2 regions of the Xenorhabdus griffiniae genome follow, and region 1 is predicted to be linked to the other one. Evidence: predicted binding sites of a transcription regulator. Region 1 holds the regulator's gene; the other holds the start of a gene.

The links. The regulator PhoB, encoded in region 1, activates phosphate uptake and scavenging genes when phosphate is short. The targets are predictions, from matches to a motif close to CTGTCATAAAACTGNCNNAT.
Region 2: the regulator PhoB is predicted to act here: its motif matches at 7,492-7,511, upstream of pstS (phosphate ABC transporter substrate-binding protein PstS).

The regions. Positions count from the first base shown of each region.
Region 1 is NZ_CP147737.1:913,313-928,823, reverse strand. Features, by position in the region: gene WDV75_RS04075 (ABC transporter substrate-binding protein) at 1-1,474, shown strand, start outside; gene WDV75_RS04070 (ABC transporter substrate-binding protein) at 1,603-3,237, shown strand; gene WDV75_RS04065 (ABC transporter substrate-binding protein) at 3,407-5,029, shown strand; gene gltP (glutamate/aspartate:proton symporter GltP) at 5,113-6,426, opposite strand; gene WDV75_RS04055 (ABC transporter substrate-binding protein) at 6,981-8,603, shown strand; gene WDV75_RS04050 (AAA family ATPase) at 8,728-12,408, opposite strand; gene sbcD (exonuclease subunit SbcD) at 12,426-13,643, opposite strand; gene phoB (phosphate regulon transcriptional regulator PhoB) at 14,015-14,704, shown strand; gene phoR (phosphate regulon sensor histidine kinase PhoR) at 14,724-15,511, shown strand, end outside.
Region 2 is NZ_CP147737.1:200,052-215,562, forward strand. Features, by position in the region: gene WDV75_RS00935 (inverse autotransporter beta domain-containing protein) at 1-2,327, opposite strand, end outside; gene WDV75_RS00940 (Tex family protein) at 2,528-4,864, opposite strand; gene greB (transcription elongation factor GreB) at 5,140-5,622, shown strand; gene ompR (two-component system response regulator OmpR) at 5,722-6,441, shown strand; gene WDV75_RS00955 (ATP-binding protein) at 6,438-7,451, shown strand; gene pstS (phosphate ABC transporter substrate-binding protein PstS) at 7,654-8,676, shown strand; gene pstC (phosphate ABC transporter permease PstC) at 8,708-9,667, shown strand; gene pstA (phosphate ABC transporter permease PstA) at 9,669-10,577, shown strand; gene pstB (phosphate ABC transporter ATP-binding protein PstB) at 10,627-11,421, shown strand; gene phoU (phosphate signaling complex protein PhoU) at 11,441-12,157, shown strand; gene WDV75_RS00985 (ABC transporter substrate-binding protein) at 12,268-13,116, shown strand; gene WDV75_RS00990 (amino acid ABC transporter permease) at 13,203-13,940, shown strand; gene WDV75_RS00995 (amino acid ABC transporter permease) at 13,942-14,655, shown strand; gene WDV75_RS01000 (MFS transporter) at 14,743-15,511, opposite strand, start outside.

The DNA of each region.
Region 1 (15,511 bases):
CGAACCTGCCTCATTAGATCCGCATAAGTCTGAGGGGAGCAGTGAATTTGATATTTTGCAGGATTTTTTTGAACGCTTAGTTGATACAGATAAAGACGAGAATATTATCCCCGCTTTGGCTGAACGCTGGGAAACCAAAGATAATAAAACGTGGATCTTCTATTTAAGAAAAGGGGTTAAATGGTCTGACGGTACACCAATTACCGCCCATGATATCGTTTTTTCTTTACGACGGCTGGTGACACCTGACACGATTTCTCCTTACGGTAGTTATCTGATTCAGGCGACTGTCGTGAACGCCCGAGATGTATTATCTGGTAAGAAAAAACCGGAAGAACTCGGTGTTAAAGCATTGGATGATGCAACGGTAGAAATTACCCTGGAAAGGCCAAAAACCGTTTTTCTGCAAATGCTGGCTCATCCCGCCATGTCTCCTGTTAGTGAACAGGCTATTAAAAAATATGGCAGTAAATGGACTCAGCCTCAACATTTTGTCAGCAATGGGCCTTTTAAACTCTCTGAATGGGTAGTGAATGAAAAAATTGTGGGTGTCAGAAATTCCCATTATTGGAATGATAAAAATACCGTCATTAATAAAGTCACTTACTTGCCATTATCAGATTATAAAGCGGATCTAAACCGCTATATGACAGGAGAGATTGATATATCTAACGGAGGGCCATCGGAATTCTTGCCAACCGTTAAGAAGAAATTTGGTGATCAATTACATGTTAAGCCCATGATGAGTGTTTATTATTATCTCTTTAATACACAAAAACCGCCCTTTGATGATATTCGGATCAGGCAAGCGCTGGCTTTAGCATTGGACAGAAATATTATCACTGACAAGGTATTAGGCAATGGTCAAAAACCCGCTTATGATGTGGTGTCCCCTGGGGCGGGTGGTATTTATTTAAAACAGCCTGAATATGCCTCATGGACACAGGAACAGCGCATTGCCAAAGCTAAAACGTTACTGAATGAGGCGGGCTTTAATGAAAAGAACCCACTTAAGTTTACCTTATTGTATAACACCTCTGATGGCCATAAAAAAATTGCTATTGCTGCTACCTCTGCGTGGAAAAAGAATCTGGGAGTTGAAGTTATCTTACAAAATCAGGAAACTAAAACGCAGAATGATAGTATGACGCAGGGTAACTTTGAGCTGACGAGATACGCATGGAATGCTGATTATAATAGCCCAACTAGCTTTTTAGATATTTTCACATCAGGGAATACCAATAACCATATGCGATATCAAAATAAGGAATTTGATCGATTGGCTTTAAAAGCAGATGAAACGAATGATCCCGCTGATTACCAACAAGCCATTGATATTCTCAATCAAGAAATACCCGCCATCCCCGTTTATTATTATGTCCGTGTAAAACTCGTTAAGCCTTATGTTGGTGGATTCCACGTTGACTCAATGGGAAATATTCCGACAAAAGATCTCTATATTATTAAACACTAATCTTTTCTTAATAAGAGCCTGTTTTCATTAGGCTCTTATTACTTAATAAAGTTAATTGAAATTATAAGTTAAATAAAAATGGTATCGTAATGTAATAATAAAAATGGAAATTAATGGAGGTTGAAAATATGAAAAAAATCATGGCTGGGTTAATGAATAATAAGCTCCCTCAAATCCTTACCTGTTCGATAGGAATACTATTAACAAACATCACACTCTCTTATGCTGCTGTTGTTCCTCCTGGAACACAATTAGCTGAAAAACAAGAAATTGTGCGCAACAATGGCTCTTTCCCCGCCTCTTTAGATGTACATAAAGTAGAAAGTAATGTTGAATTGAATATTATTCATGATTTTTTTGATGGTTTGGTTTACACCGACAGAAAAGGCCATATTGAACCCAGATTGGCTGAACGTTGGGAAACGAATGACCACCAAACCTGGCGCTTTCATTTAAGAAAAGGCGCTAAATGGTCTGATGGATCGCCGATTACCGCCCATGATGTCGTATTTAGCTGGCGACGTCTGCTTGATCCCGAAATGGGTTCGCCTTATGGCAGTTACCTTGGAACAGCCCATGTAGTGAATGCAAACGACATTTTGCTGGGTAAGAAAAAAGCGGAAGAGCTTGGAGTGAAGGCATTGGATGATTTCACCCTGGAAGTGAAACTCGATAAACCTGTGGCTTATTTCCTGCAAATGCTCACCCATCCAATTTTAGTGCCGGTGAGTGCAACAGCGGTTAAAAAATATGGTGACAAATGGACACATCCCGATGTTTTTGTTGGGAGTGGTGCATTTAAGCTATCTGAATGGAAAGTGAATGAAAATGTGATTGGGATCAGGAATCCCCATTATTGGGATGATAAAAACACAGTCATTAATAAAGTGACTTACCTTGCCATTACATCAGAAAAGTCGGATTTAAACCGCTACCTCGCCGGTGAAATTGATATGACGATGACCATTCCTCTGGATTCTTTTGCATCATTAAAGAAAACATTGAGTGATCAAGTTCATGTGAATTCTATGCTCAGCACTTACTATTACGTGTTTAATACGCAAAAACCGCCATTTAATGATGTAAGGGTGCGGAAAGCATTAAGTCTAGCTATAGATAGGGATGTGATTGCTGATAAGGTATTGGGAATGGGGCAATTGCCCGCTTTCGATATTTTGCCCCCTAATATCGGCGGTATCACATTATCCCCACCAGAATATGCTTCCTGGACGCAGGCACAGCGGGTTGAAAAAGCCAGGGAATTATTGAGCGAAGCCGGTTTTAGTGAGAAAAATCCGCTCAAATTCAACTTGCTTTATAACACGAGAGAATCCCATAAAAAACTTGCCATCGCTGTCACTTCAATGTGGAAACAGAATTTAGGTGTTCAAGCCAGTTTACAAAATCAGGAATGGAAAGTGATGTTGGATAATATGCATCAGAACAAGTTTGATGTCGTCAGATATGCATGGACGGCAGATTACAACAGCCCAATGTCTTTTTTGGATACTTTCCTGACGGGAAGCAGTCATAATATACCACAATATGCCAATAATGATTTTGATCAGGCAGTTATTAAAGCAGGTGAAACGAATGATATCGTTTATTACCAAAAAGCGATGGATATTTTTAATCATGATATTCCCGTGATCCCTGTTTATTATTATGTCAGTAATCGCCTGGTGAAGCCTTATATTGGTGGATTTTACGTTACCCCAATGGATTATATTTCTACAAAAGATCTCTATGTTATTAAGCATTAAATATACCAATCTAACTTCAAGATGCGTTTTATATCTCCCCGCGAAGCGGGGAGAAATCAGGTTTCATAGAGTGTTGTCAATTGCAACTTGAAGTTTAATGCGTATATAAATTAATGCCTTGTGGGAAAATATTGGATTAAAAAATAAATACAGTTATGAAGGATAGAATATGAAGAAAATAACGATAAACAAAAAGATAAAAATTCTCTCTTTGGCTATCACTGCCCTGTTTGGGAATATCGGATTATCTTATGCTGCGGTGGTTCCTGAAGGAACAAAACTGGCTGCTAAACAGGAAATTGTGCGTAATAATGGTGCAGAACCAGCTTCATTGGATACACATAAAGTTTCAAGTGATGTTGAATTTAATATTATTAACGACTTTTTTGATGGCCTGATTCAGGTTGATAACCAGGGCAATATTGAGCCAAGGTTAGCAACTCATTGGGAAACCAATGATAATAAAACCTGGATTTTTCATTTGAGGAAAGATATCAAATGGTCAGATGGTTCACCCATTACCGCGCATGATGTGGTATTCAGTTGGCGGCGTTTGATTGATCCTGATACCGTTTCCCCTTATGGAAGTTATCTTGAAAATGCTTCTGTAGTAAATGCAAATCAGATATTGATTGGTAAGAAAAAAACGGAAGAGCTTGGGATAAAAGCGTTGGATGATAAGACGCTAGAGGTAAGGCTAGATAAACCTGTCGGAGATTTTCTACAAATGCTGACTCACCCTGTTATGTTTCCGATAAGTGAAAAGGCAGTAAAACAATATGGCGATAAATGGACCAGACCAGAAGTCTTTGTGGGAAGTGGCCCATATAAACTTTCTGAGTGGATCGTCAATGAAAAGATTGTTGGGGTTAGAAATCCCCAATATTGGGATAATAAAAATACAGTGATTAATCAAGTCACTTACCTGCCTCTCTCTTCTGAAAAAGCAGATTTAAACCGTTATCTGGCGGGAGAGATCGATATTACCAATACTATTGCCGCAGAATCTTTTCCATCATTGAAGAAAACGTTGCCTGATCAGGTACATATTTCACCTAAAGCCACAGTCTATTTCTATGAGTTTAATAATAAAAAACCGCCATTTAATGATGTCAGGGTCAGGCAGGCACTGAGTTTGGCTATAGATCGCGATATCATTGTGGATAAGATATTGGGGCAGGGGCAATTACCGGCATATACAATGCTTACGCCAAATATAGGGGGCTTTAATTTTGAGCAACCTGATTATGCTTTTTGGACTCAGGCTCAGCGTATTGCTAAAGCAAAAGCATTATTGAATGAAGCAGGATTTAATCAAGATAATCCACTGACTTTTAATCTGCTTTATAATACTCAGGAAGGGCATAAAAAAATTGCTATTGCGGTGAGTTCAATGTGGAAAAAGAATCTTGGTGTGAAGGCTGTCTTGCAGAATCAAGAATGGAAAGTGATGTTGGATAATATGCATCAAGGTAAATTTGATGTTATCCGGCGAGCATGGGTTGCTGATTATAATAGCCCGATGGCATTTTTAACGATATTTTTATCTAATCAGGTCAAAAACACATCTATGTATGAAAATGCTGAGTTTGACAAATTAGTGGAAAAGGCAAGTAGTAATAACGCTAAAGAATATTATCAACAGGCATCAGACATCCTAACCAAAGAGTTACCCGCCATTCCGATTTATTTTTATGTGAATCATAATATGGTTAAACCCTATATTGGTGGGTTTAATATTAATACGAGAGGTGAATATTTCACAAAAGATCTTTATATTATTGAACATTGATAACCATAGTGGTTCATAATATCTATTCAAAGGAAAAGCAAGGATTGCTTTTCCTTTCCGGGAAATAGAATTAAAAATAAATATTATTCAGAAATCAAAGATTCTTCATATTGCTTAGCTTTTTGTTGATCAAATTGTCTCTCCCACTTAGCCACAACAAGTGCAGCGAGTGCATTACCGACTACATTTAATGCGGTACGAGCCATATCAAGAATCCGGTCAATACCCGCAATGAAGGCTAAACCTTCTAATGGAATGCCTACGCTGCCCAATGTGGCTAACAGAACAACGAAAGAAACCCCTGGAACACCAGCAATCCCCTTTGAGGTAATAATCAATGTGAGGACAAGTGTAATTTCTTGCCAAAGGGATAAATCAATTCCATAGAGCTGAGCAATAAAAATAGCGGCGATACTCTGATACAGAGTTGAACCATCAAGGTTAAATGAATAGCCAATCGGAATAACAAAGCTGGTCACTGATTTTGAAGCACCATATTGTTCCATTTTATCCATGATACGGGGTAATACGGTTTCTGAGCTGGCAGTAGAATAAGCTAACAGTAGTTCATCTTTCAGGATTTTAAAGAGTATAAAGATGTTGATATCACAGTAACGGGCAATCAAACCAAGAATGACAATAGCAAAAAATAAAATTGCACAGTGAACTAAAATAACTAATTTTATCAATGGCAATAATGAGCTAAAGCCGAAGTTAGCCACTGTTACTGAAATTAACGAAAATACCCCAATTGGAGCATACATCATAATAATATGAGTCACTCTAAACATGGTTTCAGAGAATGTTTGTAATACCGTTAATAAAGGTTCTTTTTTTTCCTTTGGTAGTGATGATAAACCTAAACCAAATAATACGGCAAAGAAAATAACGGGCAACATTTCGCCACTGGACATCGCCGCAAAAATATTATTAGGCACTAATGATAGAATAGTATTAACAATACCGTGTGAATGACTTTCAACTTGCTGTGTTGTGCGTTCATATTGAGATATATCTATTTGATGGAGAGTAGACATATCGATACCTGCACCAGGTTTAAATGTATTTGCCAAAAAAATGCCTACAATTATTGCAATTGTTGTGACAATCTCAAAATACAAAATTGTTTTTAAACCTAATTTTCCTAATTGTTTAGTATTACCAACACCGGCAATGCCAACAACCAATGTTGAAATTACAATCGGAACAACAATCATCTTAATAAGCTGGATAAATATTTTACCAGCAGGAGAAAGTACATTAATAATTAACCACTGTTTGTGCTCATTGTCATGTAAAATTGCTCCTGCAATAACTCCCAATATTAGCGCAGCTAAAATCTGCCAGCCGAGCCCAAATTTAAATTTCTTTTTATTAACTGTTTCGGTCTTATTCATTAGACAACCTTATGTTTTCTTTTCTTTACTCCTCTTTCTTATACAATAACCTTGACCTAATGCACAATAAAATCTGAGATAATCTTTTAAATAATGTATAAATGATACTCGTCATCATTTAAGATGTTTGTTTATTATTCAAGTTAGATCATGAGAACCCATCTGACATTAACCTAAATAGGTTTTCATAATACTGAGAGTATCAGATGTTGGAGTCCCTTACCCCGCGCTGAGCGCGGGGTAAGGAATACTCCTATCATTTTGAAACGCTATTTAGGAGTAATTCCTTGAATTGATGTATCAATATTGTCATTTGGGTTTCTGAGGTTAGCGGCTTGCTCAAGCCCTATCCATCACTTTTTTGCCTCTGTGCTGAAATTTGAAAACTATTGTGTATAAATACATAGCTATAAATACAGTATTTGAAAATTTTATTATTGTTGCACTAAATGGTTTATTGAGTAATAAATAGCATGTCATTCTGTAACATGGATTGAAAATAAAATAAAGGACAAAGAATAAATAATTACAGCACAGCCATGGGGAGACATAACATGTTAAATCAAATCAGCAAAAAAACGGTTAAAACATTAATTTGTTCTATAAGTATGATATTGGGTAGTACAACACTGTCTTATGCTGCAGTTATTCTACCTGGTACACAATTGGCGGAAAAACAAGAGATTGTTCGCAATAATGGTGCCGAACCTGCATCACTGGATGTCGATAAAGTTGAAGGTAATATTGCATTAAACATTATCAATGATTTTTTTGATACGTTAGTGGGAATGGATAAACAAGGCCAGATCATACCTAGACTGGCTGCAAGCTGGGAAACTAAGGATAATAAAACGTGGATTTTCCATTTAAGGAAAGGAATCAAATGGTCTGATGGTACACCCATTACCGCTCATGATGTTGTTTTTAGCTGGCAACGGCTGACAAATCCTAAAACACTTTCCCCATATGGCAGCTATTTTGTTGATGCTTCTATGGTTAATGCTAAAGATATTTTAGCCGGAAAGAAAAAAGTGGAGGAGCTTGGTGTTAAGGCACTGGACGATTCGACATTGGAGGTCAGGCTAGAAAAACCGGTTGGATACTTTTTACAGATGCTGGCATTCAATATTGCGGCTCCGATTAGCGAAAAAGTCGTTGAAAAATACGGGGATAAATGGACTCAACCTGAATTTTTTGTTTCTAGTGGCGCATTTAAATTAGCAGAGTGGAAAGTGAATGAAAAAATTGTTGGAGTAAGAAATCCTTATTATTGGGATAATAAAAACACCGTTATTAATAAAGTCACTTATCTTCCACTTTCATCAGATACATCAGATTTAAACCGTTATCTGGCCGGAGAAATAGATATTACATTTACGATACCATTAGAATCGTTTGCCTCATTAAAGAAAAATATGAGTTCACAAGTTCATATTTCACCGATGCTTAGCACATATTACTATGAATTTAACAATAAAAAACCACTGTTTAAAGACAGTAGGATCCGACAAGCACTAGGTCTTGCGTTGGATAGAAATATCATTGCTAATAAAGTCCTTGCTCAAGGGCAAATACCTGCGTACACAATTTTACCTCCTGGAATTGGTGGTTTTAAATTTAAACAACCTGATTATGCATCATGGACACAAAATCAACGTAATGAAAAAGCCAAACAATTATTGAACGAAGCGGGCTTTAATAAAAATAATCCCCTTAAATTTAATTTGGTTTACAACTCATCAAATTTACATAAAAAAGTTGCTATTGCTGCAACCTCGATGTGGAAAAAGAATCTCGGTGTCATTGCCAATATACAAATTGAAGAGTGGAAAGTGATGCTGGAGAACGAACATCAAGGGAAATTTGATGTCGTTAGAGGTGGATGGGTTGGCGATTATAATAATCCGATGGCTTTTTTTAATATATTTACAACAAATCAAACCAATAATACCTCATTTTATTCTAATAAAGATTTCGATAATTGGATTCGTAAAGCAGGAGAAACAAATAAACAAGAAGATTTTCAACATGCACTCGATCTTATGACTAAAGATACGCCGATTATTCCCGTTTATTACTATGTTACTGCGATATTGGTTAAGCCTTATATTGGTGGTTATTACTCTGATCTTTTGGGGAGAATATCAACGAAAGATCTTTATGTGCTTAAGCACTAAATTAAAGAGCCTGCTTAAGCAGGCTCTCCATAGTTTATTGTAGTGCTTTACGGGCAGGTAAAGCGAGGCATCCATATTCAGAATGTTTTGTATCAATGTGATTGTTACTATTTGATTTCCATGTTTAAACCCGAAATGCAGCCGATAATTGACTGAAACCTAATCCATTCTTTTTTTCTACTTTTATTTGAACAGGAATTCGCTCTTTTAATGCGTCTACATGGCTAATGACTCCGATAGTTTTTCCTGATGCATTAAGGTGTTCCAGTGCATCCAAAGCGATATCCAGGGTTTCAGGATCAAGCGTGCCAAATCCTTCATCAAGAAACAGGGATTCTATTTGTGCCTTGTTACTCACTAGATCAGACAAGGCGAGGGCAAGAGCCAGGCTGACAAGGAAACTTTCTCCTCCAGAAAGTGTTTTGGTATCCCTCATGGCTTCCGCTTGCCAGGTGTCAACGACTTGTAATTCCAACCCGCTGTCATCTTTGCGTTGCAAGTAGTAACGGCCATGTAGTTTTTCCAAGCGGATATTTGCCAGATGCACGAGATGATCTAATGTCAGGCCTTGAGCAAAACGGCGGAACTTAGCGCCATCGGCAGAACCAATGAGATTATTAAGATAACTCCAGTCATCATATGTTTGCTGTAAGTGTGCGATCTGTACCAGTAACTCCTGTTGGTGTTGGCGGCGAATTGCATCACTGTTCAATAGGGTTCTGACTTCACCTTGTTGTTGGTTGTTGTGTTTCAATTTAGCCGTAACGTCAGTCAATAGGGCGGATAATTGTTGAGGTTCATATTGGTTAAGCAATTGCGGCTGTGTTTCCGTATGTCGTTGTAAGGCCACTTCTGATTCATGATGGCGTGTTTTGGCTTGCAATTGTTGTTGTTCAAGTTTTTCTTGTAATTGTTGTAACTTTTCCCGCTGTTCCGGTTCTAACAAGGCATGTTCAAAGGATGATTGATCAGGAAAGCCTTGTTGTTCTAAGCCTGTCTGGAAATGGCTGACAGCAAGTTTGTAGTTTGCTTCGGCGGTGGTGTGGCTTTTTTCTATTTCACTGGCGGCACCGATTAGTTGGCTCATTTTGTTTTGCAGTGTTTGCAGATGGAAAACGGCCTGTTTGTAGATGTCTTCCAACTCATGGGTTTTTTGTTGCAAAGCCTGACGAACGGTAATAATAGATTGTTCGCCAAATAAATGATGGCGTTCCTGACGTGTTTGTTCCAATAACTGCATTTGTTGTTGTTGCTGTTCATTCAAAGCATGGAGATGAGTGGAAAGCTTATTTTTTTGTTTGTCTAGTTCACCCAGTTTGCTTTGCAAGGCTGCTTGTTCTTTTTGTAGTTGTAGCAATTTCTCCCGTGAATCGTGGTAGTTTTTTAATTCTTGTTCACGCTGTTGTAGCCAGTTTTCTGTTTCATCAGGGGCAGGAAGTATGAATGGTGTCGGCTGTAATTGCGTATTTAATTGTTGTGCTGTCGTCGCGTAGTCAGCCTCTAGTTGTTGAGCTTCTGCCGTCTTTTCTGCTAATTGTTTTTGGGCTGAATCCTGTTTGAATTTTTCCAATTCAATATTTTTTTCACAAGATTGGTAGTGTTCTCGGTTAGCAGCAAGTGCTTTTTCGGCTGCTTGATAGTTTTTCTCTGCCTGTGAAAGTGCTTCTTGTTGAGCTTGGTATTGGTGATAAGCAGATTGTCGCTGACTGATAAAGTGATTAACCGCCTCTGCCTCCATCGGTAATTCGGTAGCTTGCAACTGCTGGCAATGGTATTCCCACTGTTTAACTAATTCTGTTAATTTAGCATTGTATTGTGCAATATTTTGCTGCAATTGCTCACTATGTTGTTGTTGAAGCTGATGCTTCTGCTGTAGGGCTGTACGCTTTTCTTGCAGTTGATCAATCTGTTGGCGCAAGGTTCTCAGGCGCGCTTCTGAATGTGGTAAGGCAATATCCTGGTATTCGTTGATTAAAGGATGGTGAGTTGAACCACAAAGTGGGCAAGATTCCCCTTCTTTTAATTGTGCCCGTTCTTTTTCCAGGCTGACTATCCGTTGTTCCAAACGAATTCGATTGTTGAGATCGTCATAATGTTGCTGCTTATCTGCCAACTGTTGATTGAGGATTGCGATCTGATCAGGTAAGGCTTTTACCCATGCTTGAGATTGGTTTAATTGGTTTTGATCGGCTGAGAGCGCGGTTTGTAACTGCTGGCTCTGCGGAAGCAAAATCTCCAGTTGGTTTTGTGATACCAATTGTTTCTGATAATTTTCTAAATTTTTCTGCAATTGTTCCAATGGATGCTCTTGCTGCAAAGTTGTGAGTTGGTTTGCAGCAGCGGCAAGGTTGTTATGCAGTGTTCGGCTCTGTTCTTGTTGTTTGGCTAATTCTGCATTCAAGGTATGTAAATAATGGGTTGTATGAGCAAGCTCTGAGGTAATTTGTTGGGTGTTTTGAGTAAGCTGATTTATTTTTTCTTGTCGCTCTTTTTGGCGAGTGAATAGTTGTTTCCATTCGGGCAGTTTGCTGTCCAAATTGCAGTAATAAGGATGCTGTTCATAGTAGGAATTCAATGCCTTTTGTTCACGATTTAAGGTTAGCGTTCGATCCTGTGTAGCTTGGTATTGGGATAAAATCTCTGTGCGATCGCGCTCTTGTTCTGCGATCTCTTGCCTAAGTTTCAGTAGATCTTTGGATTGAATATCAATTTTATGATCGAGCGGCATAATCTGCTCTGAGATGAGCTTTTCTTGTTGATTTTGATGCTGTTGGTGCTCTTCCCGCTTTTTTTCCAGCAGTGTTAGTTGTTGTTCGGCAGGTTGTAACATTGCCAGTTGTTGCCGGCGTTCATGTTCTATTTTAGTGCGTTGCTCCGTGAGCCGCTGTTTTTCATGAATAGCTCGGTTTTGTGCATCCCACAATGAACGAATTTTTTCTGCTGGCTCGCTGGCTGCTAGCTGTTGTAACTGAGGTTGTGCTTCTTGAATAGCTTGCTCAGTTTGTTGCAAAAGTGAAGCATTGTTGAGCAGTGATTGCTGTAATTCATTCCGGCGCAACAACCACTGATCGGCAGTTTGTAATGCCTTCATGTGTTGGCTGAGTTGGGTTTCTTCTGCAATAAGTTGTTGTTGCTGGTTTTGGTATGCCTGTTGTTGTTCTGGTGTGAGTAATTCAATGGAAGAGGCTTTGGCCTGTTGGATATTCAGTTCAGATTGTGCCTCTTTATGGCGTTGATAAATTTCCTGGGAAAGAATGCCGTAAATTTCTGTACCGGTTAGCTCTTCCAGTAGATCGGCCCTGTCTTTATCCTGTGCATTTAAAAATGCGGCAAAGTTTCCCTGTGACAAAAGTATGGATTTAGTAAAACGGCTAAAATCCAGTCCAGTTATTTCGGCAATTTTTTCTTTTTTCTCTGGAATTTTATCAGCCAGGATTTTTCCCCCTTTTTTGAGGGCCAATTCTCCTTTTGGGGGTTGGAGTTTGCCATTTGCCTGGTTGCGAGCACGACGCTGACTCCAAAATGCCCGATAGACAATGCCTTTGACTTCAAATTCTACTTCAGCAAGGCACTCTGCGGTATGACGGGTCATTAGCTCATTTTGTGAGGCTGAAATGGTGTTGAGCCTTGGTGTTTCATGATAAAGGGCGAGACAAATAGCATCCAATAAGGAGGTTTTTCCTGCACCTGTTGGGCCGGTAATGGCAAACAATCCATTACTGGAAAAGGGTTCTGCCGTAAAGTCTATTTTCCATTCACCTTGCAGGGAATTGATATTTTTCAGCCGTAAGCTAAGAATTTTCATGGCGTGTTCTCTTCAAGTTATTGCTGAGAAATATCATCCAGCGTTTGTTTAAACAGGGTGGTTAGGCGTTGTTTTTGCGCGGGATCGTCGATTTCTGCCAGTGCTAAACGACGTTCAAAGACCTCATTGACGCTCAGTTCAGTAAGGGTTTCTTTATTTTGTGCAGACAGCGACAGTTGGCGAGTGTTTTTGCTACGGCGTAGCAAGATAATCTCAACAGGCAGGCTTTCACTTAGGGCCTGAATGCGTTTTTGGATATCGGGCAGATAATCTTGAGTTGCGACTTCAATATCCAGCCAAACCGGACGTTCTCCTTGATATTCCCTAAAAGAGTGTAATTGCTCTTCGATTTGTTTCAAATTACCACGAATAAGTTGCATTGGCTGATAATGCGGGATCGGTAACAGTGTGATGTTATCAAGTCTTCCTGATTTAAAGTCCACTAAGCAGACGCTTTTCTCCTGTCCCACTTCATCAAAACTGAGTGGAATAGGGGAACCGCTGTAGCGGATATGCTCTGATTTACCAATGAGTTGCGGGCGATGGATATGCCCCAGGGCAATATAGTCAGCAGGCGGAAATGATTGTGCGGGGAAGGCTTCTAATGTGCCAATGTAAATATCGCGAACGGAATCTGTTGTGGAAGCCCCCACCGTAGTGAGGTGACCAGTGGCAATAATCGGTAATGGCTGGCCGAGCTGTTCCCGTAATGCACAGGCTTGCTGGTAGAGACTATGGTAGTGTTTGGTGATGGCATCCTGTAGGGCCTGCTGTTTTTGAGCGCCTGATTGCCCCGCTTGGCTGGTGATAATATCCCGTGGACGCAGGTAGGGAATGGCACAGAGGATCGCTCCTGCATGACCCTTTCTGTTATTCAGGATCTTTATCTGCTGTGTTATATCTTCGGGTTCAGCATGGGTAATAACAGTGGTATTCAGGTAAGAAAGCAGGGATTTAGATTCATTGAGTGTGGCGACGGAATCATGGTTTCCACCGAGAATGACAAGTTGGCAGCCTGTGGGCTGTAGTGCCACAATAAATTGGTTATAAAGTTCACGTGCATAGCTGGGAGGAGAACCGGTATCAAAAATATCGCCGGCAATAATCAATGCGTCAACCTGATGCTGCACGATGTTTTCAATCAACCATTGTAAAAAGTGTTTATGTTCAGCGGCACGGCTTTTAGTAAAGAAATATTGGCCAAGATGCCAGTCAGATGTGTGAATAATTCGCATGATTTTCCCGCCGTTGCCTGAATGTTTTTCTTATCTGTTGCAGGTGCTAATTATAATGGCAGTGTGAGGGATGTCTTGTGCAATTCGATTTCCTTTACTGAATTTTCGAGCTGCTTCGCATCCATAGTGAAATATAACAAAAAGCAAGATTTTCTTTGGGAACCAGTTTGTATCTTGTTAATTGAGAAGTAAGGAGTTTCATAAAAGTGTCATAAAATTGACTCATAATGATTTGCAGTAAAAGTCACTAAATAGCGTTTCGAAATGATAGGAGTATTCCTTACCCTGCGCGGGGGTAAGGAACTCCAGCATCTGATACTTTCAGTAGTATGAAAACCTATTTAGCTTTAATGATATTAACGGAATTAACCATGGTTAAACGCATTTTGGTCGTTGAAGATGAAGTACCGATTCGTGAAATGGTTTGTTTTGCACTGGAACAGAACGGTTATGAAGCCATTGAAGCCGAAGATTACGATACAGCAATAAGACGTTTGTCTGAGCCTTATCCTGATTTGGTATTATTGGACTGGATGTTGCCAGGCGGTTCAGGGATACAACTTATCCGGCAAATGAAGCGGGATAATAACGCTAAGGCGATCCCTGTCATTATGGTCACAGCTCGGGTGGACGAAGAAGATCGGGTACGTGGTTTAGATGTCGGTGCGGATGACTATATCACGAAACCTTTTTCACCTAAGGAATTGATTGCCAGGGTTAAGGCTGTTTTGCGTCGCATTTCACCTATAGAGTTGGAAGACACTATTGATATGGATGGATTGGTTTTGGATCCATCATCCCACCGTGTTTCCAGTCATGGACAAGATTTGGAAATGGGGCCAACTGAATTCAAACTTCTCCACTTTTTTATGACTCATCCTGAGCGTGTTTATAGTCGTGAACAGTTACTCAACTATGTATGGGGAACAAATGTTTATGTGGAAGATCGTACGGTTGATGTACATATTCGACGCTTGCGTAAGGCGTTGGAGATAGGGGATCACGCCAGGATGGTGCAGACGGTGCGTGGTGCAGGTTATCGCTTTTCTACCCGCTATTGACTGTTTGGAGTAAAGTCGCGTGCTTGAGCGTTTATCTTGGAAAAAGTTGGTATGGGGGCTTGTGCTTTTTTGCTTGCCCGCTGTCATTTTGTCTCTTTTTATCGGTCACTTGGCATGGCTGCTGGTTATCGCACTATTTTTGGCTTTGGTATGGCATGGCTATAATTTGCTGAAATTATCCGATTGGTTATGGTTGGATCGCAATATGTTACCGCCAGCCGGTCGTGGCGGCTGGGAACCTATCTTTTATGGTATTTATCAGTTGCAACAACGCAATCGCAAACGACGTCGTGAACTCGCATTACTCATCAAACGCTTTCGTAGTGGGGCGGAATCATTGCCGGATGCTATTGTGATCATGACTACGGAAGGCAATATTTTTTGGTGTAATCGCCTGGCACAACATTTACTTGGGTTCCGCTGGCCTGAGGATAATGGTCAGCATATTTTCAACTTGCTTCGCTACCCTGATTTTAGCCGTTATATTACCGCGAATGATTTTTCCCACCCTCTGTCCATCGAATTGAATAATGGCAATATGATGGAGTTCCGCATTATGCCTTATTCTGAGAAGCAATTATTGATGGTCGCGCGTGATATCACCCAAAAACGGCAGTTGGAAAATGCCAGACGGGATTTTTTTGCCAATGTAAATCATGAACTCAAAACCCCCCTCACTGTCCTGCAAGGTTATCTGGAAATGATGGAAGATCAGGCGTTCGACAATAAGGTGAACCAAAAGGTTATCGGTACGATGCGGGAACAAATACGAAGGATGGATGGTTTGGTGCAACAACTGCTGCATCT
Region 2 (15,511 bases), 710 kb from region 1:
TGTGGATTGGTCATACTACTGGAGGAAATTGTTACTTTGCTATGATCAGTCTCACTCTGCTCCGTTACATACCAGTTAACTTTCTTATTAGGCAGAGGGTTACCATTGCCATCCGTAACGGTAACTGTCAGGTTATGAGCTTTCTTTATCACTAAAGGGCCTTTATCCGATGTTATTGGCGATATCCCTACTCCTACTCGTTTGAAATCTACCGGATATGATGGTGATTGAACGGGCTTATTTTCCCCCACCTTGAGTGAAACAACTACATCCCCCTTGAATGCCTTAGTACTGGTTATGATTGCCTTTAAGTTTCCTTTGTCATCTGTTTTAGTATCTGGGGTTAGTGTTATGCCATATTTAGCGGCGTCTGATGGTTGATCGATATTCCAATGTGCATCACTAATGACTGTACCCTCTTTAACGGGGTTGCCATCAGCACCCAGGATAGTCGCCATAAATTGATATTGTGGGTAACCACCAGCCGATGCAGACGTTAATTTTTCGGACTTAATACCATCCTTACTAATACTATATAAACTGTCCATGTTTACATCAAAGCTGACCTCTCCCACTAATTGTGGAGCCTGATTATCCAGTTGCAGGTACACTTTGACATTTTTATGTTGCTGTTGACTCACTAAGATAGGTTTGTGTTTGAAATGCCCGTTTTCATCAAGCACCCCAGAATTTGAGGCGTCCAAATTCTTCCATTGCAACTTCGTATCTGGGCCGATTTTAGGATCGGTTGTCCATTGAACATGGTTAATGGTGGCATTTTTTATCGGTGCATTATTGACCGTATCAAAGGTAATCACAGGGTCAAACGTATATCCGTCCTTTTTATCTCCCGTCGCAGGCAATGGTCCTGCTGGGGTAAAGTTAGCTGCTTCCTGTTTTTTCAGCATAAAGGGCCTGACAATGACACGCATTTCAGCAGGCGCTGATTTTTGGTTATTTTCCCATTCAGCCACAGCATAAATGGGGTAATTGTTATTTTGGTCACTGCCGGATAGATAGGTTGGCAGGGTAACTTTGATTGTGTTGCCGATCTGGGAAGAGAGCTTCCCACCATTCTGTTCAAACTCTTTGTTGGTTGCCCAACGAATCTGCTTAAGCGGAGACTCAGAAGAAAACTTGACTGTAACTTCCTGCTGACCCCCACTGTACCCGATGATATTATCCGGCAGCGACAATTGAGTGGCTGGCTTTGCCTGATGCTCAAGGACGATATGATTATTTCTTTCTACCAGATCATAACGGCTGCCCGCTAATGTCCTCGCCGTCGCCACGTTTTCTGGCGATAATTGCACACTCAAGGGAACACCCAATCGATAGCTTAAATTTGCCAAAAACTGAGTTTCGTTGTGCCCGTTTCCTTGTTTATAATCCACACCCAGAGTAAATAGCGGAACTGGGGTGTAAGACAGCCCCAGGGTAGCCAGGATGGGGTTTTTCTGTTTGGTGTCACGATCGAATAAAGTGACCTCATCGCCAAAATACTGCTCATAAGTCAGTTTGGCACCCAGATTAGGGTAAGCGGGTAAGAAAAACTCCCCACTAATGTCATAACCGTTGGCTGGGCGTTCGTAATAACCGACAAAATCCCGTGAGTCTTTCCAGTTACTTGCACGATAATAGGTATTAGCGGCCAGTTTAATGTAGTCTCCCCATATTTCTCCGCCCAGCCCAAGGCGCTGATTTCTACCGGTCAGGTCGTAGTCATAAAACGTATTCAGGCCATACATCCAGTCCTGATAAAAATAACGGCCACCTAACCCCAGGTTTATGGTATCTCGGCTATCTTTGTTGCGATAACCCAATTGGGAAAAGAACAGCCAATCCGCTTTATTATCATAGAGCGGCAGTAAAAGATCGAGTGAGCCGTTTTTTCGCTTTCCTTTTTTATCCAGTCCAAAATTAATTCTGGCAGTACCAAACTGTGATAGCCATTTTTGTGCCTCAGACGTTACCAGGCCGTTAACTTGCCCTAACGCATAGGATTTGGCTTGTTCGGCCAACTCTGAAGGTGAAGATGACAGGAAATTACCGGCCATTTGGAGGTTTCTAGCAATAACATTTTGTGTCTCAGCATCTGAGGTGTGATGATTTTCTTTTACACCACTTTTTTTATGCGTATCCGAATTCAGATATTTTTTATCTAATCCATTCACTCGCCCGCCGATATTATCGTTCTCATCTGCTTTTCTCGTATCTCTTTCAGTTTTAAGCCACCCCTCTGCAAAGGAATTCGTTATTGTATAAGGTACTAATAACGTATAAAGAAAAAAGAGTAAAAATATGACTTTGCCAATATATGATAACATATTTACACACCTCGTATTAAATAATCGGATCCAGTCCTATTGTGATAATAGTGGCGTATTTTATTTTTGCGTTATTAAAAATAGTTATCACGTGATAATGGTTTTTAATGACTTAAGAAATTAGTGATTTTAAATATCCTGAACTGGCTCCATTGAGCCAGTTCAGGAAATCATTTAAGTCATCTGACGTTTTTTATTAATTAACGTTTTCTATTAAAGGCAGCGGCCAATGCATCACTCATCGCGCTATTAGCTAAAGGCGCAGAGCCTGAACGTGAAATAGGGCGATTTCTGCCATTGCCGTTGCGATTATTGCGATCCTGACGGTTACCTTCTTGGGCGCTACGGCGTGCTTGTGTTTCACCGGGTTGCTCATCAAGACGCATGGTCAATGCAATACGCTTGCGGTTGAGGTCAACATCCATCACCTTCACTTTCACGATATCACCTGTTTTAACGACGGTGTGTGGATTTTCCACAAAACGGTCGGATAGCGAGGAGATATGAACCAGGCCATCCTGATGGACACCGATGTCCACGAATGCACCAAAATTGGTCACGTTAGTGACAGTACCTTCCAAAATCATGCCCGCTTGCAGGTCGTTCATGGTTTCAACGCCATCGGCAAATGTGGCTGTCTTGAATTCAGGACGTGGATCGCGACCCGGTTTTTCCAGCTCTTTCAGGATATCGGTGACGGTTGGAATCCCAAATTTTTCAGTCGTGAACTCCTGGGCGCTCAGGTTACGCAAATTAGCCGGATTACCCATCAGTTCAGGCAGAGTTTGCTGAGTTGTTGCCAGGATCTTCTCAACTATTGGATAGGCTTCTGGGTGAACGGTTGAAGCGTCCAGCGGGTTATCACCCTGATTGATACGCAGGAAGCCTGCGCATTGCAGGAAGGCTTTTGGTCCCAGACGGGTCACTTTCAATAGCTGATTACGGTTGTCGAAACGACCGTTTTCATCGCGCCAGTTAACAATATTTTGAGCAACAGTGCGCGTCAGGCCAGCAACACGAGTCAGCAACGCGACAGAGGCGGTATTCAGGTCAACACCGACGCTGTTTACACAGTCTTCAACCACGTTATCCAGTTTTTTCGCCAGCAAAGTTTGGCTGACATCATGCTGGTATTGACCAACACCGATGGATTTAGGTTCGATTTTCACCAGCTCAGCCAGAGGATCTTGCAAGCGGCGAGCGATGGAGACAGCACCACGCAGGGAAACATCCAGATCAGGGAATTCTTGCGCAGCTAATTCAGATGCGGAATAGACAGAGGCTCCCGCTTCGCTGACGACCACTTTCTGTGCCGTAACGTCAGGATACTGTTTCTGAACGTTGGCAAAGAAACGCTCTGTTTCACGGGATGCGGTGCCGTTGCCAATCGCAACCAGTTCCACTTGGTGTTTGGTGCACAGTGCTGCGACGGTAGCAGCCGCTTTGTTTTCCTGTCCGGTGTGCGGATAAATGGTATCGGTGGCAATCAGTTTGCCTGTCGCGTCAACCACGGCGACTTTTACCCCGGTACGCAAACCTGGGTCCAGACCCATTGTTGCACGCATACCCGCAGGCGCAGCCATCAGCAGGTCATTCAGGTTACGGGCGAATACGTTAATAGCCTCGTTTTCGGCTTTCTCACGCAGTGTGCCCATGAGTTCGGTTTCCAGATGCAGCAGTACCTTGATACGCCATGTCCAGCTCACCACTGTTTTGCGCCAATTGTCAGCCGGTGCATTGTTCAGGCGCAGATTCAGGTGATCGGTAATAATTTGTTCGCAGTGACTCTCTTTCGGTGCTTCTTCAAATTGTGGATCCGCATTCAAAGAGAGTTGCAGGATACCTTCGTTCCGTCCACGGAACATAGCAAGGGCACGGTGGGAAGGAACAACAGCAATGGCTTCGTGGTGGTCGAAGTAATCGCTGAATTTCGCGCCTTCTTCCTCTTTACCTTCGATAACCTTAGAAACCAGGTGAGCATTTTTCCATAAATAGTCACGTACCTTCGCCAGCAAGGTTGCATCTTCGGCAAAACGTTCCATCAGGATATAACGTGCGCCATCCAATGCTGCCTTGGTATCAGCAACGCCCTTGTCAGCATTGACATAGGCAGCCGCCGCCAGTTCTGGCTCTTGCTGTGGATCTTGCCATAGCAGGTCGGCCAGAGGCTCCAATCCGGCTTCGATGGCAGCTTGTCCACGGGTACGGCGTTTAGGTTTATAAGGCAGGTACAGATCTTCCAACTCAGTCTTGCTTTGCGTTGCGTTAATCGCTTCTGCCAGCTCAACGGTTAGTTTTCCCTGTTCCTCAATCGATTTCAGGATAGTCTGACGGCGGTTGGACAGTTCACGCAGATAACCGAGACGGTTTTCGAGTTGGCGGAGCTGTGTGTCATCCAGACCACCGGTGGCCTCTTTACGGTAACGGGCGATAAAGGGAACCGTATTTCCCTCATCAAGCAAGGAGATGGCAGCTAGGATTTGCTGTGGTTGAGCTTGTAGCTCACCGGCAATGATTCGACTTAAAGATTCATTCATGGTCTGTTTTCTTCAACTTCTTTAGGGTCTGTAGATATTCTGAAACATCGTCAGACAGAGCCGGATAAGATCAGATTTCATCTGAAACAGTATCGGCATGGTTCAAACTGGCTCCATTTATACGTGTTGAGCGCAATAATTTCCAGTTTAGCGCGATATTTCGATCATGTTGCGACAGAATTCATCAAATATCTTCTAGGTTGGGATTGGGTTGATGAGAGTTGATGAGATATAGTACTCCGCCATTAATCATCTTTTCTCAAGTGAGTTTTTTCATGGACAAGAGTCACTATATTACCCGAGAGGGTTGGCATGTACTTGATCAGGAATTGAAATATCTCTGGAAAGTTGAACGCCCTAAAGTTACCCAAGCTGTTTCAGATGCTGCTGCATTGGGGGATCGTTCAGAGAATGCAGAGTACATTTATGGTAAAAAAAGGTTAAGGGAAATTGACCGCCGAGTGCGTTTTTTGTCCAAGCGTCTGGATATTCTGCAAATTGTCGATCCTGATCCGCGACAAGAAGGGAAAGTCTTTTTTGGGGCATGGGTAAAAGTTGAAAACGAGTATGAGGAAGAACACCTATTTCGTTTGGTGGGACCGGATGAATTCGATCCGGCAAAAAAATGGATTTCCATTGATTCTCCGGTGGCGAGGGCGTTACTGGGTAAGCAGGTTGATGATGAAGTCACGGTGATGACACCGAATGGCGTAGTGACTTACTGGATACTGGAAATTAGTTATCAGCCTTTGGCATAAGTTGCCTTAAAATACATGCGGTTAAGTTTCTATTAGCATTATGAGTTTTCTGTGAAAGTGATGGATGTTGCGGGCATGGAGCATCTTAGGAGCTGAAACATGCAAGAGAGTTATAAAATCCTTGTTGTTGATGATGATATGCGCTTGCGGGCGTTACTGGAACGTTATTTATCCGAACAAGGATTCCAGGTGCGTAGTGCCGCAAATGCAGAACAGATGGATCGTTTATTGACCAGAGAATCCATCCAATTGATTGTCTTAGATTTAATGTTGCCGGGTGAAGATGGGTTGTCTATTTGTCGCAGGCTGAGAAGTCAGCATAACGCGATCCCGATCATCATGATATCCGCGAAAGGGGAAGAGATTGATCGGATTGTTGGGCTTGAAATTGGTGCTGATGATTATCTTGCCAAGCCTTTTAACCCGCGTGAATTGTTAGCACGTATGCGTGCTGTCCTGCGGCGACAGACGAAGGAACTGCCGGGGGCGCCGACGCCGGATAATGCAGTGATCAAGTTTGGGAAATTTAAACTTGATCTTGGAACGCGTGAAATGTTTCATCGAGATGAGTTGTTACCTTTGACGAGTGGGGAATTTTCCGTGCTGAAGGTGTTGGTTTCTCACCCACGAGAGCCATTATCACGGGATAAGTTGATGAATTTGGCTCGGGGGCGAGAGTATGGTGCGATGGAGCGTTCCATTGATGTCCAGATTTCCCGTCTGCGTCGCCTGATTGAAGAAGATCCTACCCATCCACGTTATATCCAGACGGTCTGGGGGCTGGGATACGTTTTTGTTCCTGATGGAAACAAGGTATGAAAAAGCCCAGCGTGAAAAAGTTTTGGCTTTCTCTGCGTACTTTGTGTTTTCGTGTCCTGTACTTAGTGCTGGGCAGTTTGCTGTTCAGCACATTGATCACCTTACTGCTGGTGGTATTAGAAGCACTCCCTTTTAACGCGGTATTTCCCTATCTCTTTATCAGTGTTTTTGCGATGGCATTGTCTGTGTTTATGGTGTTCTGGCGATATTCCGCTATCCAGAAACACTCATTAAAGGCGATGCAAAAAGCCGTTATCGACATCAGAAAAGGAAGAAGAGGTTCATCAGTGCCTGAAATGGGGATGCCCGCGATTCGTGCCGTCATTAGGGCGCTTAACCAGTTGTCGATAGAACTGAAATCACAGGAAAGCGATCAGGCGGTATTAATAGCTGGCGTGAGCCATGACTTGCGTACTCCGCTTACCCGTATCCGTCTGGCGATGGAAATGATGGAGGGAAAAGATGATTTTCTGACAGAATCTGTCCATCAGGACATTGAAGAGTGTAATGCCATGATTGATCAATTCATTGATTATCAGCGAGCAGGGCAGGAGATGCCGATGACATGCTGTGAATTGAATGGGTTGCTTGAAGAGGTGATTACAGCAGAGCAGCGTTGTGTCACAGATACAGATATTGAAAATCGTTTAGCGACAAGTTCGATTTTCATTTTAGCCCATCCCTTTTCCATCAAACGTGTACTGGTCAATTTGCTTACTAATGCTCGTCGTTACGGCAATGGGTGGATCCGCATCAGTAGTGGCTCAACAGAAAAATTTGGCTGGTTTCAAGTTGAGGACAACGGTACTGGAATGACGAAAGAAGAAGCCGCTGTTTTATTCCAACCTTTTATGCAAGGAAATAATAGACGTGAAATAAATAGTGGTGTGGGGCTAGGGCTGGCGATCATCCGCCGTATCATTGATAGCCATGGGGGAGATATTCAGGTGGGGAGCAGTGAAAAACAGGGGCTGTCCATTCGTATATCTATTCCGTTGAATACAAGATGAAAATCGCATTGAATGCGAAATAAGGTATTGTCGAAACCACCTGTCATAAAAATGTCATAATTCATACATCTTATTGTCATTGAATTCGCTTATTTTCATTATTGAATCATTTTGTTACCTAAAAATCAGATTGTCAGTGATACCTGACATTTGTGTTTCATTAATGATGCGTATCCCAGTAGGAAATCCAACAGGAGATAGTATGAAATTAATGCGTACCACCGTGGCGAGTATCATGGTTGCTGTATTTGCCATGACATCCCTGTCTTCATTCGCGGCCACCAGCCTGACGGGGGCAGGTGCGACGTTTCCTGCACCGATATATACCCAATGGGCGGATTCTTATCAGAAAGAAACGGGCAACAAAATCAATTATCAAGGCATTGGCTCTTCTGGTGGTGTAAAACAGATTGTTGCCAATACGGTCGATTTTGGTGCCTCTGATGCCCCGCTTTCTGATGAAAAATTGGCGACTGATGGCTTGTTCCAGTTCCCAACGGTTATCGGTGGAATTGTGCTGGCGGTGAACATTACCGGTGTTAAAGCCGGTCAGTTGGTTCTGGATGGTAAAACACTGGGTGATATTTATCTGGGTAATATCAAAAAATGGAATGATTCAGCGATTACCAAGCTGAATCCCGATCTCAAATTGCCAGAGCAAAATATTGCCGTGGTTCGTCGCGCTGACGGCTCAGGGACCTCCTATGTTTTCACGAGTTACCTGTCCAAAGTTAACGGCGATTGGAAACAAAAAGTTGGGACGGGTTCGACCGTCAAATGGCCAACAGGATTGGGTGGTAAAGGTAATGACGGGATTGCTGCATTTGTTCAGCGTCTGCCCGGCTCGATTGGTTATGTCGAGTATGCCTATGCGAAGCAGAATCACCTGGCTTATACCAAACTGGTTTCAGCGGATGGTGCCGTGCTAGCGCCGACCGAAGAGAACTTTAGTGCAGCGGCCAAAGGTGCGGATTGGAATCGCAGTTTTGCGCAGGATCTGACAAACCAGAAAGGCGATCATGCGTGGCCAATTACCTCGACTACATACATTCTCATCCACAAAAAGCAGGCAAATGCTGCCAACGGTGCCGAAGTGCTGAAATTCTTCGATTGGGCTTATAACAATGGCAAACAACAGGCGAAAGATCTGGATTATGCCACCCTGCCGGAAGAAGTGGTCAGCCAGGTGCGTGCAGCATGGAAGAGTAATCTCTCCTTTTATTAAGGGGAAATAACCTAAAATGAGAATGAAGCGTATGGCCGAACGTAAAACGGCACTGAAAGCACCGAGCAGAAAGGGTGACATTATTTTCAGCGCCTTGGTGAAGTTAGCGGCGCTGTTAACTTTATTTCTGCTGGGAGGCATTATCATTTCACTGATCATTGCTTCCTGGCCGAGTATACAAGCATTTGGTTTTGCTTTCTTATGGCGTAAAGAGTGGGATGCGCCGGCAGGGGTGTTTGGCGCATTGGTGCCGATTTATGGCACATTGATGACTTCGTTAGTTGCCCTGATTATTGCGGTTCCCGTGAGTTTTGGTATTGCCCTGTTTCTGACGGAATTGTCACCAAACTGGTTAAAACGTCCATTGGGTGTGGCGATTGAGTTATTGGCCGCGATCCCCAGTATTGTTTATGGCATGTGGGGGTTGTTTGTTTTCGCTCCGCTGTTTGCCACCTATTTCCAGCAACCCGTTGGTGATGTGCTCTCCAGCATTCCCATCGTAGGGGCGCTATTCTCCGGTCCTGCTTTTGGCATCGGCATTCTGGCAGCGGGTGTCATTCTTGCCATCATGATTATCCCCTATATCGCTTCTGTCATGCGCGATGTGTTTGAACAAACCCCTGTGATGATGAAAGAGTCGGCTTATGGCATCGGTTGTACAACATGGGAAGTGATTTGGCATATCGTCTTGCCGTATACCCGGAATGGTGTGATTGGCGGTGTGATGTTGGGACTTGGCCGGGCATTGGGAGAAACAATGGCAGTCACCTTTATTATCGGTAATACCTACCAACTTGATAGTTTGTCGCTGTATATGCCGGGGAACAGTATCACTTCTGCATTGGCAAATGAATTTGCTGAGGCTGAATCTGGCCTGCATACCGCCGCATTGATGGAACTGGGACTGATCTTATTTGCCATCACCTTTATTGTCCTGGCGTTGTCAAAATTAATGATTATGAGTCTGGCAAAAAATGAGGGGCTGCGCTGAGATGACAACCGTCAATGAGCAACCTTCACATTTAGTCAATACAGTAAACGAAGCGGAGATGAAAAGTCGCCGCCGTATGCAGTCATGGCGTCGTCAGAAAAATCGGCTGGCGCTGATGTTATCCATGATGACGATGGCATTCGGTTTATTCTGGCTGGGCTGGATTTTGATCTCCACCGTCACTAAAGGGATTGATGGCATGTCGCTGGCGTTGTTTACTGAAATGACACCGCCTCCGAATACCGAGGGTGGTGGGTTGGCAAACGCCATTGTGGGTAGCGGCTTGCTGATCTTCTGGGCGACGGTGTTTGGTACGCCATTGGGAATTATGGCGGGCATTTATCTGGCGGAGTATGGTCGCCATTCATGGCTGGCAGAAATCATCCGCTTTATTAATGACATCCTGCTTTCAGCCCCTTCGATTGTTGTCGGATTATTTGTCTACACCGTTGTGGTCACGAAGATGCAACATTTTTCAGGGTGGGCTGGAGTAATGGCACTGGCACTGTTGCAGATCCCCATTGTGATTCGCACGACAGAAAATATGCTGAAATTAGTGCCGGATAACTTGCGTGAAGCTGCTTATGCCTTGGGAACACCGAAATGGAAAATGATCTCTGCCATTACGTTGAAAGCCTCGATATCAGGCATTATGACCGGTGTGTTACTGGCTATTGCTCGTATCGCTGGTGAAACGGCTCCATTGTTGTTCACCTCGCTTTCCAACCAGTTCTGGAGTACCGATCTTAACCAGCCGATGGCAAACTTGCCTGTCACTATTTTCAAGTTTGCCATGAGTCCATTCTCTGACTGGCAGCAGTTGGCATGGGCGGGAGTATTGCTGATCACCCTGTGTGTATTGCTCATTAATATTGTGGCGCGTGCGCTGTTTGCGAAGAAAAAGCACTAATATTTTTTCAACGGAATAAAAGCAGAAGGTATTCAAGAGATAAATATTGATGAATAAGGCTAATGACGTTATTTCAGTAAATAAAATCGCAGAAAGTAAAATCCAGGTGCGTGATCTGAATTTCTATTACAGCAAGTTCCATGCGTTGAAAAATATTACGCTGGATATTGCACAAAACAAGGTAACGGCATTCATCGGGCCGTCGGGCTGTGGCAAGTCCACATTACTGCGTACTTTCAACAAAATGTATGAATTGTACGGGGATCAGCGCGCTGAAGGTGAAATTATTCTGGATGGCACCAATATCCTGACAGACACACAAGATATTGCCTTGCTACGTGCCAAGGTTGGGATGGTCTTCCAGAAACCAACACCATTTCCGATGTCCATTTACGACAATATTGCTTTCGGGGTGCGCCTGTTTGAAAAACTGCCCAGAACAGAGATGGATGAACGAGTCCAATGGGCATTGACCAAAGCGGCATTGTGGAATGAAACCAAAGATAAATTACACCAGAGTGGGCATAGCCTTTCTGGTGGCCAGCAACAGCGTCTGTGCATTGCCCGTGGTATTGCCATTCGTCCAGAGATCTTGTTGTTGGATGAACCTTGTTCGGCACTTGATCCCATCTCGACAGGACGCATTGAAGAGTTAATCAGTGAACTGAAATCGGAATATACCGTCGTGATCGTCACCCACAATATGCAGCAAGCGGCTCGCTGTTCGGATTACACTGCATTTATGTACCTGGGTGAACTGATTGAATTTAGCGACACCGATAGATTATTCACCACACCGAAGATGAAACAGACCGAAGATTACATTACTGGCCGTTACGGTTAATACGGGGGGATAGAAAAATATGGACAATCTGAATCTCAGCAAGCATATCTCGGGTCAGTTCACTGCTGAACTGGAACATATTCGTACCGAATTGATGACAATGGGCGGTTTGGTGGAAGAACAGCTTAGTAAGGCGATTCTGGCGATGCACAACCAAGATGAAGTATTGGCACGGCAAGTGATTGAGGATGACCAGAAAGTCAATATGATGGAAGTGGCGATTGATGAAGCGTGTGTCCGCATCATTGCAAAACGCCAACCGACAGCCAGTGACCTGCGCCTGATCATGGTTATTTCAAAGACCATTGCTGAACTGGAGCGCATTGGCGATGTTGCCAATAAGATCTGTAAAACTGCGCTTGAAAGATTTTCACATCAACAGCAATCTTTGCTGGTTAGCCTGGAATCACTGGGGCGTCATACGATCCAAATGTTGCATGATGTGTTGGATGCCTTTGCCCGTATGGATCTGCAAGAAGCCATCCGTATCTACCGTGAAGACAAAAAAGTCGATCAGGAATACGAAAGTATTATCCGCCAGCTTATGACTTACATGATGGAAGATCCCAGAACCATTCCGAATGTCATGACAGCTCTCTTCTGTGCCCGCTCTATTGAGCGCATTGGTGACCGTTGCCAGAATATTTGTGAATTTATCTTCTATTACGTCAAAGGACAGGACTTTCGCCATATCGGTGGTGACAATTTGGAAAAATTACTGACCCAAAAAGAATAGTTATTATTCTAAAATTGAATAAATATAGTATTTTATATTATTTCAGGTGCTATATCTAAATTGATAGCTTTTGTTGATATATAAAAATTAATAACCAACAGGGGTGTACAATGAAGATTGGCAACAAATCTCGCGTAGCGGTTACTGCTCTGCTGACCAGCTTGGCATTGGTTTCAGGAGTGGCAAAAGCAGATAAACTTGATGATATTAAAAAAGCTGGCACGGTACGTATTGCAGTATTTGACAGTAACCCACCATTTGGTTTTATCGATCCTCAAACGAAAAAATTGGCAGGCTATGATGTCGATATCGCCAATGCGATTGCCAAAGATTTAGGGGTGAAGCTGGAGCTGCGACCAACGAATCCAGCAAATCGCATTCCTCTGCTTTCTTCCAAAAAAATTGACTTAATTGCTGCTAATTTCACGATCACTGATGAACGTGCAAAACAAGTTGATTTTTCCATCCCTTATTTTGCAACAGGTCAGAAATTCATTGCCCGCAAAGGTGTTTTGACCAAGCCGGACGATATTGCCAAACTGCGCATTGGTGCAGACAAGGGGACGGTGCAGGAAATCACCTTACGTGAGCGTTATCCAACAGCTAAAGTGATCTCATATGACGATACACCATTGGCATTTGCGGCTCTGAGAAATGGCAATGTCCAGGCGATCACGCAGGATGATGCGAAACTGGTTGGCTTGCTGGCAAATGTGCCGGAAGCACAGAAAGCCGATTTTGAAATTTCCCCTTTTAGCATTACCCGTGAATATCAAGCAGTTGCGGCTTCCAAGGGGGAAACGCGATTAGTTGATTCGGTTAACCAAACCTTACTGAAATTGGAAAAAGAGGGTGAAGCAGAGAAAATCTATAACCGCTGGTTTGGCCCGGAAACGAAATCCGCTCAACCGCGGGGTGATTTTAAATTTGCTCCGTTAGCAGATCAGGCGAAACAGTAATGTTTGTTTAGTGCTTCCATTTAAGAACACCAATTGATTAGCCCCGTTATTGCGGGGCTTTGCTGTTTGTTTATGCGGTGAATGATATGTTTGAGCAATTTATTACTGAGCATTTACTGGCTCCTGAATATCTTCTATGGCTTTGGCAGGGATTTCTGATCACCTTGTGGCTTTCTGCCTGTGTCATTATTTCCTCCACTTTACTGGGTTTTGTGATTGCTGCGATACGGGATAGCCAAATCAAGCCATTGCGCTGGCTGGCTACGGCTTACACTACGGTATTTCGTAACACCCCTTTGTTGGTACAGCTGTTTTTCTGGTATTTCGCATCCGGGCAAATTTTGCCACAAGAGGCGATGATATGGCTGAACACGCCTCACGACACAATAATTTTCGGTCTGACACTGGAATGGCCATCCTTTGAATTTCTGGCGGGATTCATCGGACTCACTCTCTATTCAGCTCCGTTTGTTGCAGAAGAGTTGCGTGCGGGCATTCAGGGCGTTGGACGCGGACAAAAATATGCAGCCCATGCATTGGGTTTAACAGGCTGGCAGGCCATGCGTCACGTTGTATTGCCACAGGCATTGAAAATAGCTATGCCACCCTTATTGGGGCAATACATGAATATTGTCAAAAATTCATCATTAACCATGGCGATTGGTGTGGCAGAACTCTCCTATGCTTCTCGTCAGGTGGAAACCCAATCTTTACAAACCTTTGAGGCATTTGGTGTGGCGACAGTGCTTTACATTGCCATTATTGCTGTGATGGAAGGCTGGGGACAGTGGCGCCAACAGAGAACCTTGGCGAGAGGGTATTGATATGGACTTTACTGTTATTGCAGAAAACTGGCGTTACTTGTTATTAGGAACTTTTCCCGATGGGCCGTTGGAAGGGGCGGCATTGACGCTAGTAATCAGCATTATAGCGGGGACTATCTCCATCGTATTGGGTATTTTGGGTGGCGTTGCTCTGGCAATGTTGCGCGGTTTTTGGGCCAATTTATTGGCAGCAATACTGGGTTTCTTTCGCGCTATTCCGGTCATTATGCTGATTTTCTGGACATATTTCTTGTTGCCTGTCGTATTGGGGATGGAGATCCCTGAAAGTACGACCGTTGTCTGTGCGCTGGCATTGATTACTTCGGCTTATTTAGCACATGGCGTCAAAGCGGGAATTTTAGCGATTGGTGATGGTCAATGGCGGGCAGGGTTATCACTAGGTTTCAATCGTTGGGAAGTCCTGTGGCATATCGTTTTGCCGCAGGCATTGCGTATGATGGTGCCTTCATTTATCAATCAGTGGATTGCGTTAATTAAGGATACTTCATTGGCTTATATCGTTGGCGTGGCGGAATTGTCATTTTTGGCGACTCAAGTGAATAACCGCAGCATGGTTTATCCGATGGAAGTCTTTTTATTCGTTGCGTTGGTTTATTTTGTGATGTGTTTATCACTGGAATTGATTGCCAATTATGTTGCCCGTCACTTCTCAGTGAGGCGTAAAAGTACAAACAATCTTCGGATTTTGACGTAAAAAGTTTTGACCGTGGCGCCTCAAAATTAATATACGCATTAAATTGCAACTTGCAGTTTAATGCGTATATTTACCTAATTGACTTAATTAATAGCGTTTTTCTTTTCCAAATACTGCAATGAGCACCGAAGTCAACAACAGCAATGTCCCCGCTGCGATCAACACCGACAGGAATGAGTGATTGAAAGCTTGTTTTGCTGCCTGGATCAGCGACAGTGCAACCTCTCCCTTTAGCCCTTCTGCGACAATAAGAGCCTCATCAATACTGTTTCGTGCCAGTGCTGGGATGCCCATCTCCGCCGGAAGAGTGAATGAGGCAGAATAGACCGCTACCATTAAACTGCCAAGAGCGGCTATCCCGATTAAACTTCCCAATTCATAGGCGACTTCTTCAATAGAGGCGGCGGTGCCAGCGCTGTTTTCTGGAGCATTCAACATGATGGATGTGGAAGCAGCAGTCATTGCTGCACCAATACCAAAGCCAATGATGCAAAATGCAGTGATTTGCACGAAAAGCGATTGCAGGCCAGCGAGGTAAACAAAGCTCCCCAGTCCGGCAAGGGCGAGTGAAAGCCACATGATCCGTTCAGAACCAAATTTTGGTATCGCAATTCCGGCCAGGGGGCCAGCAATAAAAGAGGCAATCGGAATGGGTAAAATAAATAATCCCGCCAGCAAGGGAGATAGACCCATGGCGAGTTGGAAGCGTTGACTAACAGCAAGTTCCATGCCGACTAGCGCTGCTGTGGAAACGAAAGCAGCGATAACTCCCGCAGTGAAAGTGCGATTGCGGAAAAGCTTGAAATCGATCATGGGGGTTGATGAACTTAACTGGCGACGAATGAAGATGGCCGTG